One region of the Streptomyces sp. BK79 genome, then DNA from elsewhere that is predicted to be linked to it. Evidence: riboswitches for the same ligand, from Rfam matches in the RefSeq annotation. Region 1 holds a riboswitch; each other region holds the start of a gene.

Region 1 (3,263 bases):
AGTGGACGACGTGGCCGGGTTCCGCGGTCTGGTTGGCGGTGCGGTTGGCGGTGTCCTTGAAGGTCATCCAGCCGTTGCCGGTCTGCGCGAGGGTGCGCATCATACGGCCGTACAGCTCACGGGCGGGCAGCGTCCTGCGGGCCAGCCCCGCCGCCTCCGCCGCGCGGTACGCCGCGTCGAACTCCTCGCCCCACAGGTCGACCAGCTCGGGCACGTCGGAGGGGGAGAACAGCGACCACGGCCCGTCGGCGTCCACCCGGCGCATGAACTCGTCCGGGATCCAGTGCGCCAGGTTCAGGTTGTGCGTGCGGCGGGCGTCCTCGCCGGTGTTGTCGCGCAGCTCCAGGAACTCCTCGACGTCCGCGTGCCAGGTCTCCAGGTAGACCGCCGCCGCGCCCTTGCGCCGGCCGCCCTGGTTCACGGCGGCGACCGAGGCGTCGAGCGTCTTCAGGAACGGGACGATGCCGTTGGAGTGCCCGTTGGTGCCGCGGATCAGCGAACCCCGGGCGCGGACGCGGGAGTAGGCGATGCCGATGCCGCCGGCGTGCTTGGAGAGGTTGGCGACCTGGTGGTAGCGGTCGTAGATGGAGTCCAGCTCGTCCTTCGGGGAGTCCAGGAGGTAGCAGGACGACATCTGGGCGTGCCGGGTGCCGGAGTTGAAGAGGGTGGGGGAGGAGGGCAGGTAGTCGAGGCGGCTCATCAGCCCGTACAGGGCGGCGACCTCGTCGGCGGACCTGGTGCTGTCGTCCTCGGCGAGACCGGCGGCCACGCGCAGCATGAAGTACTGGGGGGTCTCGACGACCTTGCGGGTGATCGGGTGGCGCAGCAGGTAGCGGCTGTACACCGTGCGCAGGCCGAAGTAGCCGAAGCGGTCGTCGGCGGCCGGGTCGGTCAGCGCGTCGAGGCGGTCCGCGTGCAGCCGGACGAACGCGGCGGTGCGGTCGGCGATCAGGCCCTCGCGGTGGCCGGCGGCGACCGACCCGGTGAAGGAGGTGACGCCCTGGGAGGCGGCCTCGGCGCGGATGGCGAGGGTCAGCAGCCGGGCGGCCAGCCGGGAGTAGACCGGGTCCTCGGAGATCAGGCCGGCCGCCGCCTCGGTGGCGAGTTCGCGCAGCTCGGCCTCGTCCGCGCGGGCGGACCGGCCGCGCAGCGCGGCGGCGGCGACCCGGCCGGGGTCGGCGTCGGGGAGGTCGGCGGTCAGCCCGGTCAGGGTCCGCAGCAGGGCGGCACCGGGCCCGTCGGACTCCTCGGCCACCGGGGTCGCTGAAGCGGTGGTCGACAACGGGGCCGCTGAAGCCGGGTCGGCTGGCGCGATGGTCACGTGGGGCACTCCCTCGCTCGGCACGGGACCTGGCGGAGGGCAGGGGGCAGCTCACGAGCGCACGCGGCGTCGCGTCCACCGGCCCACTCCACGAGGCCCGGACGTCATGGCACCCGGACCGGGACGGCCGGGCGCACTGTCGGCAGGTCCTCGGACTCAAGCCCGTGCGTAGACACGTGAAGACGCGAACACGCACAAGTACACCGTTGCGGGACAGTTCCGGATTCGCACCGGATTCCCCTGCGGCGACAGCGAGCACGAGCATACATCTTGTGCCGGGCCCGGCGACCACCCCCAGATGTTGTGTCCCGATGTCCGCGGGCACGACAACGGGCCGCCGGATCCTCCGACGGCCCGCCGTGTGTCAGGGGTCAGTGCGAGGTGCCCGCCGTGGCCGGCGGCAGCTCCACCTCGACACCCGGGTCGCCCGCGTCCGCCGTGTAGTCGCCGGGCTTGGTCTCGTCGACGCCGTCGGGGGCCTTGGCCGCCCGCAGGACGAAGGTCAGGACCACGGTGACCAGGACGTTCAGCACGAAGGCGGTGAGACCGATGTAGCCGATCTCGCCGATGCCGGGGATCTCGTCGGAGGAGCCGCCGAAGTGCTTCTGCGTCGGTGAGGCCACCCCGTACGCGGCGACCGTGCCGTACACCATGCCGACCGCCCAGCCGCCGAGCAGCGCCCAGCGGTGGAACCAGCGGGTGAACAGGCCGCCGACCAGGGCCGGGAAGGTCTGCAGGATCCAGATGCCGCCGAGCAGCTGGAAGTTGATCGCGACCGTCTTGTCCATGCCCAGGACGAAGACCAGCGCGCCCACCTTCACCAGCAGCGACACCAGCTTGGAGACCTTGGTCTCCTGGGCCGGGGTGGCGTCCGGCTTGATGAAGTCCTTGTAGATGTTGCGGGTGAAGAGGTTCGCCGCCGCGATCGACATGATCGCCGCCGGGACCAGCGCGCCGATGCCGATGGCCGCGAAGGCGACGCCCGCGAACCAGTCCGGGAACATGGTCTCGAACAGCTGCGGGATCGCCAGCTGCCCGTTCTCCACCTTCACGCCCGCCGCGATCGCCATGAAGCCCAGCAGCGCCAGCAGGCCCAGCATCAGCGAGTACAGCGGCAGGATCGTGGTGTTGCGCCGGATCACCTCACGGCTGCGCGAGGACAGCGTCGCGGTGATCGAGTGCGGGTACATGAAGAGCGCGAGCGCCGAGCCGAGGGCCAGGGTGGCGTACGTCCACTGGCCGCCGTGGTCCGGCACCAGTCCGCCGTTGCCCGACTCGGTGAACTTGTCGCCCGCGGCCGCGAAGATGTCGTCGAAGCCGCCCAGTTTGATCGGGATGTAGATGATGGCCACCGCGATCACGATGTAGATCAGCGTGTCCTTCACGAAGGCGATCAGCGCGGGCGCGCGCAGCCCCGACGAGTAGGTGTACGCCGCCAGCACACCGAAGGCGATCAGCAGGGGCAGGTCCTTGATGAACCAGTTGGTGTCCTCGCCGCCGCCGACGCCCATCACGTCCAGCACGGCCTGGATGCCGACCAGTTGGAGCGCGATGTACGGCATCGTCGCCAGGATGCCGGTGACGGCGACCGCCAGCGACAGGCCCTTCGAGCCGAACCGGCCGCGCACGAAGTCCGAGGTCGTCACGTAGCCGTGCTTGTGGGAGACCGACCACAGCCGCGGCAGGAAGGTGAAGATCAGCGGGTAGACCAGGATCGTGTACGGCACCGCGAAGAAGCCGGCCGCGCCCGCCGCGTAGATCGCCGCCGGTACGGCGACGAAGGTGTACGCCGTGTACAGGTCGCCGCCCAGCAGGAACCAGGTGACCCAGGTGCCGAACGAGCGGCCGCCGAGGCCCCACTCGTCGAGGCTCTGGTCGTTCGCGGCCTTGCGCCAGCGGGCGGCCAGGAAGCCCATGGCGGTGACGAGCAGGAAGAAGAAGA
Region 2 (3,263 bases), on a different contig from region 1:
CCGTGCTGCAACCGCGCCGCCCGGTCGAAGGCCCGCACGAACGCCGTGGCCCCGAGCCCGCCCAGCGAACGCCAGGCGGCGGCCCGGGTGGTGTGCCCCAGGCGCGCCGCCTGCGCCTCGCGGATCCGGCGCACGGAGTCCAGCAGCAGGAAACTCATGCGGTACGTCACCAGCGCCACGTCCACCACCGGCGCCGGCACCCCCGCCCGCACCAGGCGGGGCAGCAGGTCGGACATCGGCGTGGTGAACGCGAACAGCAGCACCCCGAGGGAGGCCGCCGAGGTGCGCAGCAGCAGCTCACCGGCGCGCACCGCCCCGCCCTCCGCCACCGTCAGGAACCCGTCCGCGCCCCCCACCCGCACCAGCAGCGGCAGCGCGCCCGTCACGCAGAAGCCCAGCGGCACCCGGTAGGCCCGCCACAGCCGGCGCCGGGGTACGCCCGCCGGGCCGAGCAGCACGGCGAGCGCCGTCACCAGGACCAGCGCCGCGCCCGGCCAGGGCGGCAGGGAGACCGCGAGGACGGTCAGACCCAGCCCCAGCACGGCCTTGTCCACGGGGTGGCGACGGCGCCAGCGGCTGCTGTGCGCGGCCGCGTCGATCGGCAGCACTCAGTCCCCTTCGGGCGCGTCCCGCCGGGCGGCCGCGGCCGCCCGCTCCTCGCCCTGCCGCCGGCCCCGGCGCAGCCCGAAGTAGTACGCCAGCACACCCGCGCCGAGCGCGGCCTGCACGGCGAACAGGGCCGACTCGATCTCCCCGGACGGCGGCTCGTACAGCGGCGAGAACCACGGCTCGTAGTCCGGCTCGATCTCCGTGATCGCCGTCTCGGCCTCGGCGTCGGCCCCGGCGAACGGCTCCTCCTTGTGGTCGCCGAGCCCCAGCACCAGCGGCAGCACCGCCAGCGCGGCCACGGCGAGCAGCAGCAGGGCGTTGATCTTCGCGTTGCGGCTCATCGGGCCACCGCCTGCTTCTCCGTCCGGGTCTTCGCCGACAGCACGCCCAGCCGGGCCAGTTCACCCTTGCTGGACTGCACCAGCAGCCGCATCACGAGCACCGTGAGCAGGCCCTCGCTGACCGCCAGCGGGATCTGCGTGACGGCGAAGATGGACCCGAACTTGCCGAGCGCGCCCAGGAATCCGCTGCCCGCGTCCGGGAAGGCCAGCGCCAGCTGCACGCTGGTGACGCAGTACGTGGACAGGTCGGCGACGAACGCCCCGCAGAACACGGTGACCATCAGCGGGACGTCGTAGCGGCGCAGCAGCCGGTAGACGGCGTAGCCGGCCCAGGGGCCGGCGATCGCCATCGAGAAGACGTTGGCGCCCAACGTGGTCAGCCCGCCGTGGGCGAGCAGCAGCGCCTGGAAGAGCAGGGTGATGGTGCCCAGGACCGCCATGACCGGCGGCCGGAACAGGATCGCGCCCAGGCCGGTGCCGGTCGGGTGGGAGCAACTCCCGGTGACCGACGGCAGTTTCAGGGCCGACAGGACGAACGTGAAGGCTCCGGCGGCGCCGAGGAGCAAGGTGCTCTCCGGGTGCTCCCTGACCTCACGGGTGAGTGACCGGACTCCGTGGACGACGAACGGCGCGGACGCGACACCCCAGGCGATCGCGTGCGCCGGTGGCAGAAAGCCCTCGGCGATGTGCATGGCTCAGCAGACCCTCTCCAGCACCTCGTGGATGGACGACGCGCCTTGGCCGGTCTCCTGGCTTACGGGTACCACCGCCCGTGCTCCGCCTTCCCGGGTCCTAGGACCCAGTGGCTGCCCCTGAGGGCCGGAGCCGGACTTCCCGATTCACAGTGGCGAGGGCCGCACCGGCATCACACCGGATTTCCCGTTCACCAAGGCGTGGCGACAGTAGTGCTCCCACCGGTGCGGTGACAAGCGGGCCTCGGGTCCGGCGGCACCCCGCCGTCACCCGTGCCGGTCTTGTCCTGCCTGCCGATCCTGCCCGTCCTGCCCGCCCTGGCGGTCCTGTCCGGCCTGCCCGTCCCGCCGGTCCTGCCCGTCCCGCCGGTCCCGTTCCGGCCGCCGGACCACCATGTCGCGCATCCGCTGCGCCAGCGCGGTCGCGGCGGCGGTGAGGAACACGAAGCTGTACACGATCTGAAGCACCGTCACGACCCGTGCCGACTGGCCGTGCGGGGTGATGTCGCCGTAGCCGACGGTGGCGAGGGTGACCACCGTGAAGTACAGGGCGTCGACGCGGGTGCCCAGACCGGTCAACTCGCCCGGTGTCTTGGCGAGGGCGTAGTAGGCGGCCGAGAAGACGTGCACGGACAGGACGATGAGCAGGGTGATGACCACTCCGGGCCGGGTGTTCGGGCGGTTGACGAGCACGTGGCGGATCTGCCGGAGCAGCAGCGCGGCCACGACGGTCAGCAGCAGGGCGAACAGCAGCCAGCTCAGCACGGGCCGCCGCGGGCCCAGGTGGTCGAGGGGGAGGAGGAAGTAGGCCGCGACCACGGCCGCCGCGACACCGGCCCGGACGAGCCAGGGCAGGCCCGCACGCCGGCCGGCGGCCGGCCGGTCCGCCCGGCGCCTCATCGCGGCGTCTCCCGGGGCTCCGCCGGGCCCTCGGCGGCCTTCGGCCCCGTCCGCCTCACCAACTGCGTGACGACGAAGGCGACGACCGACGCGGTGACGATCAACGGCATCTGGTCGTACGCCTCCCCGCCCATCAGCAGCACCGCCAGCACCGCGCTGGTCAGCGGCAGCCCGGTCACCGCGGCGGCAGCGGCGGAGATGCCGAGGGCGAGGGCCGGGGTGGTGCCGAAGCCGGGCAGCCCGGAGCAGGCCACGGCCGTCGCCGTGCCCAGCAGGACGGCCGGGAAGATCGGGCCGCCGCGCAGACTCCCCAGCGCGATGCCCCAGGCCAGCCCCTTGCACGCGACCAGCGCCACCAGCGCGCCGACGGACCAGGCGTGCGGGTGGGCCGCCAGCTCGCCGAGGGTGGCCTGACCGGACAGGGCCGCCTCCGCCGGGGAGCGGCCGGTGATCAGGGCGTACGCGGCGAGGCAGACACCGACCGCGGTGGCGCACAGGACGGTGCGCGAGGCCGTGTGCCGCCCCGTCCAGGAGACGGTGCGCCGGCCCAGTTCGCGGGCCGCCGTGATCAGCACCGCGATCAGCGCCGCCGTCGGCACGCCCCACAGGAAGTCGCCGGCGTCCGGATCGGTGCCCGGCGGTACGTCGTGCAGGGCGAGGGCGCCGATCTTCAGGCCGGTCCATTCACCGAAGCCGGTGAAGACCAGCGCCCCCGCCGCGC
Region 3 (3,263 bases), on a different contig from region 1:
CCCCGGCGCCGGCCGCCTCGGCGACCGCGCCGATGGTGGAGCAGGTGCACAGGACGGCCCGCGCTCCTTCCGCGACGGCCCGCCGCAGCACGGCTCGGACGGCGTCCGTCACCGCCTCCGGCCCGTCGCGCCTGGCCCGGTCCAGCAGTTCGGCATCGACGTGGTGCCGCAGCTCCAGACCCGGGTGCGCCTCGTCGCGCAGGGCGTCGAAGACCGGGACGTGCATGGACGAGGTGTGCAGCAGCGCCAGCACGCACGTCTCCTTTGTCGCTATGTCGTCTTGTCGCGGTCAGTCCGGGCAGGGCGGTCCCGAACCGCTCAGAAACGCTCAGGGTGCGCCACGAGCCACTCCTTGGCCGCACGCAGCAGCTCGGGGTCGGCCGCGGGCGCCTCGTCGGGGTGGCGCTCGGCCCACTTCACGACGTACGGACACAGCGGGGCGACGACCACGCCCTCACCGCGCGCGAGGGCGTACAGCTCACGCGCCAGCGAGCCCGCGATGCCCTGGCCCTCGTGGTCCGGCTCGACGACGGTGTGCACGGGGACGAGGGCCCGTTCGGGGGCGTCCAGGACGAAGTACTCGATGCGGCCGACCACCTCGCCGGCCGCGATCGCCTCCAGGCGGCCCGCCGCCCGGTCGTCCCGGATCTCGATGTCGCTCACGGCCACGCTCCTAGTCCGCGCAGATTCGGTACGTCAGGCCGACGCGACGGCCTGCGGGCTGCGTTCCTGGTCCGAACCGGGCACCGGTTCCGACGCGTCCGCGCCCAGGGCGACGATACGGTTGCCGCCGTCCACGTGCACGACCCGCGGTCGCAGCGACCGCGCCTCGGCGTCGGTGACCTGAGCGTAGCTGATGATGATCACCAAGTCGCCGGGGTGGACGAGATGGGCTGCGGCCCCGTTGATCCCCACGACTCCGGACCCCCGCTCGCCCTCGATGACGTACGTCTCCAGGCGGGCGCCGTTGGTGATGTCCACGATGTGCACCAGCTCGCCGGGCAGCAGGTCGGCGGCGTCCAGCAGATCGGCGTCGATGGTCACCGAGCCGACGTAGTGCAGGTCGGCCTGGGTGACGGTGGCGCGGTGGATCTTCGACTTGAACATGGTACGAAACACGAAGAAACTCCCGATTCGTCTGCTCCCTGCCCGCGTCCGCGGGTCAAGGGCGTTCTTCGGAGACTACCTCGGTTCGTGTGCCCGGTCAGCCGTCCCGGGCGTTCCGGGATCCACACCACACCCGCCCCTCGACGGCTCCCCTCGCTACTCCACGCGCGGCACTCCACGCGCGGCGGCGCGGCGCCCGGGCGGGGCGCAGGTGTACAGGTCGAGGATGTCCGGCAGGGGCGCGACGCCGGGGCCGCCGGCGCGGACCCAGGCGACGATGTCCTCGGTCGCCCCGGGGTCGTTGACCAGGCCCAGCCACACCGGCCGTCCGCCGGCCGCGCGGCCCTCGGCGGAGGGCTGCACGACGATGACGTTGGCCTGGTCGCACACGTCGAGGCACGCGGAGACACGGACGGGTGCCGCCGCGCGCAGGCGCTCGGTCTGGGCGGCGTGGTCGACACCGGTCACCTTGGGGCTGCCGCAGCAGCAGTCCCGGCACACGACGATGCGGCACGGTACCGGTTCCACGGGTGGTGCGGGCATGGCGCGCCTTCCCTCTCTCCGGGGAGATCCGCCCCGGTGGTTCGCGGAGGAGGCGACCGCGTGAGTCTCCTGGCTCTCGGGTCGAGGCGCGTCCCGGCCTTCCCACCCGGCATCGGGCAGTGGCCTGTCGGGAAGCGCTCGCCGATCACAGTGGCGGGACCGCGCCGGGTTCACACCGGCTTCCTCGTCCGCCGTCGCCTTGTCGCCGGCCATCATTCCATCGCGCGGTCGTCCGCACGGCAGCGGTCCGGGCGAATGTCAGCAGACAGGTCTTCCTCGTCGGCGAGTTCGGCGACCGGGCGTCCTGCGGTCCGGTGTCCGCTCGCCCGCCGGTGGCCTCCGGACACGACCGGAACCGGTCACACTCGATCACTCGTCCTGGGGCAGGAGGACGAGCGGACGGGAAGCGATGCGGGATCGGGTGGATGTGCGGGGCCTGGTGGGCCGGTTGGGCCGGGGGCGTGGGCGGGGGGTCGCGGCGGCGGCGGTGCTGACGGCCGTTCTGTTGCTGTGCCACGGGGTGGTGCCCAACGCGGTGGGCGGGCTGGGCAGTCTGCTGGAGTCGTTCCTGCCGTGGCTCGGTGCGGTGGTCGTGGTGCTGTTCGTCCTGGCGCTGGTGCGCCGCTCGGCCCTCGCGCTGGTGGCGCTGCTCCTGCCGGTGGCCGCCTGGACGTACCTCTTCGGCGGTCTGCTGCTGCCCGCGCCGGGCCCCGGCACCGCCGACCTGGTCGTGGTGCAGCACAACGTCAGCGACGAGAACGCCGACCCGGCCGGCACGGCCCGCGCCCTCGCCGGCGCCGGGCCCGACCTCATCGCGCTCCAGGAACTGGTGCCCCCGGCACTCGACGCGTACGAGCGGACGCTCGCGCCCGACTACCCGTACCGGGCGGTCCGGGGCACGGTCGGGCTGTGGTCGAGGCATCCGCTCGCCGACGCCCGGACGCTGGACATCAGACCCCGGGGCATCACCGGGGAGTGGAGCCGCGGGCTGCGGGCCGAGGTACGCACCCCGCGCGGTGCGGTCGCCGTGTACGTCGCGCATCTGCCGTCGGTCCGCGTCGGGGCGAGCGGGTTCTCGTCGTCCCGGCGCGACGAGAGCGCCGCTCTGCTGGGGGACGCCGTCGCGGCCGAGCGGCTGAGCCGGGTGATCCTGCTGGGCGACCTCAACGGCACGGTCGACGACCGCGCGCTGGATCCGCTGACCAGCCGCCTGGACGTGGCCGAGCGGGGCGTCGCGCTGAGCTTCCCGGCGGGCTTCCCGCTGGCCCGGATCGACCAGGTCATGGCCCGCTCCGCGACCGTCCGGCACCTCCGCGTCCTGCCCGCCACCGGCAGCGACCACCTCCCGGTCGCCGCCCGGATCGGACTGGGATGAACGGGGCGTACGCCGCGCCGCCGGACGGACCCGGCTCGAGGGAGCCGGAGAGCAAGCCGCTTGCGGGGCTTGCGTTAGCCTTTCGTGTGTGACGCGACGACTTGCTCAGGTGGCGAAGAAGGTTGGGGTCAGCGAGGCCACGGTCAGCCGGGTCCTCAACGGCAAGCCGGGGGTTTCCGAGGCGACCCGCCAGTCCGTCCTGAGCGCGCTGGACGTCCTGGGATACGAGCGGCCGACG

Evidence for each region. A riboswitch is a leader RNA that binds a small molecule or an ion and turns the genes downstream of it on or off. The one in region 1 is predicted to bind cobalamin.
Region 2: linked by a shared signal. The riboswitch ahead of ACFIF2_RS17175 (energy-coupling factor ABC transporter permease) and the one ahead of ACFIF2_RS16250 (ribonucleoside-diphosphate reductase subunit alpha) in region 1 are both predicted to bind cobalamin.
Region 3: linked by a shared signal. The riboswitch ahead of ACFIF2_RS28055 ((2Fe-2S) ferredoxin domain-containing protein) and the one ahead of ACFIF2_RS16250 (ribonucleoside-diphosphate reductase subunit alpha) in region 1 are both predicted to bind cobalamin.

Annotation. Positions count from the first base shown of each region.
Region 1 is NZ_JBHVOC010000011.1:199,229-202,491, reverse strand. It holds gene ACFIF2_RS16250 (ribonucleoside-diphosphate reductase subunit alpha) at 1-1,321, opposite strand, end outside; cobalamin riboswitch at 1,445-1,603, opposite strand; gene mctP (monocarboxylate uptake permease MctP) at 1,693-3,263, opposite strand, start outside.
Region 2 is NZ_JBHVOC010000012.1:163,353-166,615, forward strand. It holds gene cbiQ (cobalt ECF transporter T component CbiQ) at 1-608, opposite strand, end outside; gene ACFIF2_RS17170 (energy-coupling factor ABC transporter substrate-binding protein) at 609-950, opposite strand; gene ACFIF2_RS17175 (energy-coupling factor ABC transporter permease) at 947-1,642, opposite strand; cobalamin riboswitch at 1,672-1,856, opposite strand; gene ACFIF2_RS17180 (potassium channel family protein) at 1,910-2,542, opposite strand; gene ACFIF2_RS17185 (chloride channel protein) at 2,539-3,263, opposite strand, start outside.
Region 3 is NZ_JBHVOC010000024.1:167,737-170,999, reverse strand. It holds gene ACFIF2_RS28070 (aspartate/glutamate racemase family protein) at 1-253, opposite strand, end outside; gene ACFIF2_RS28065 (GNAT family N-acetyltransferase) at 319-663, opposite strand; gene panD (aspartate 1-decarboxylase) at 697-1,119, opposite strand; gene ACFIF2_RS28055 ((2Fe-2S) ferredoxin domain-containing protein) at 1,264-1,650, opposite strand; cobalamin riboswitch at 1,713-1,838, opposite strand; gene ACFIF2_RS28050 (endonuclease/exonuclease/phosphatase family protein) at 2,060-3,025, shown strand; gene ACFIF2_RS28045 (LacI family DNA-binding transcriptional regulator) at 3,114-3,263, shown strand, end outside.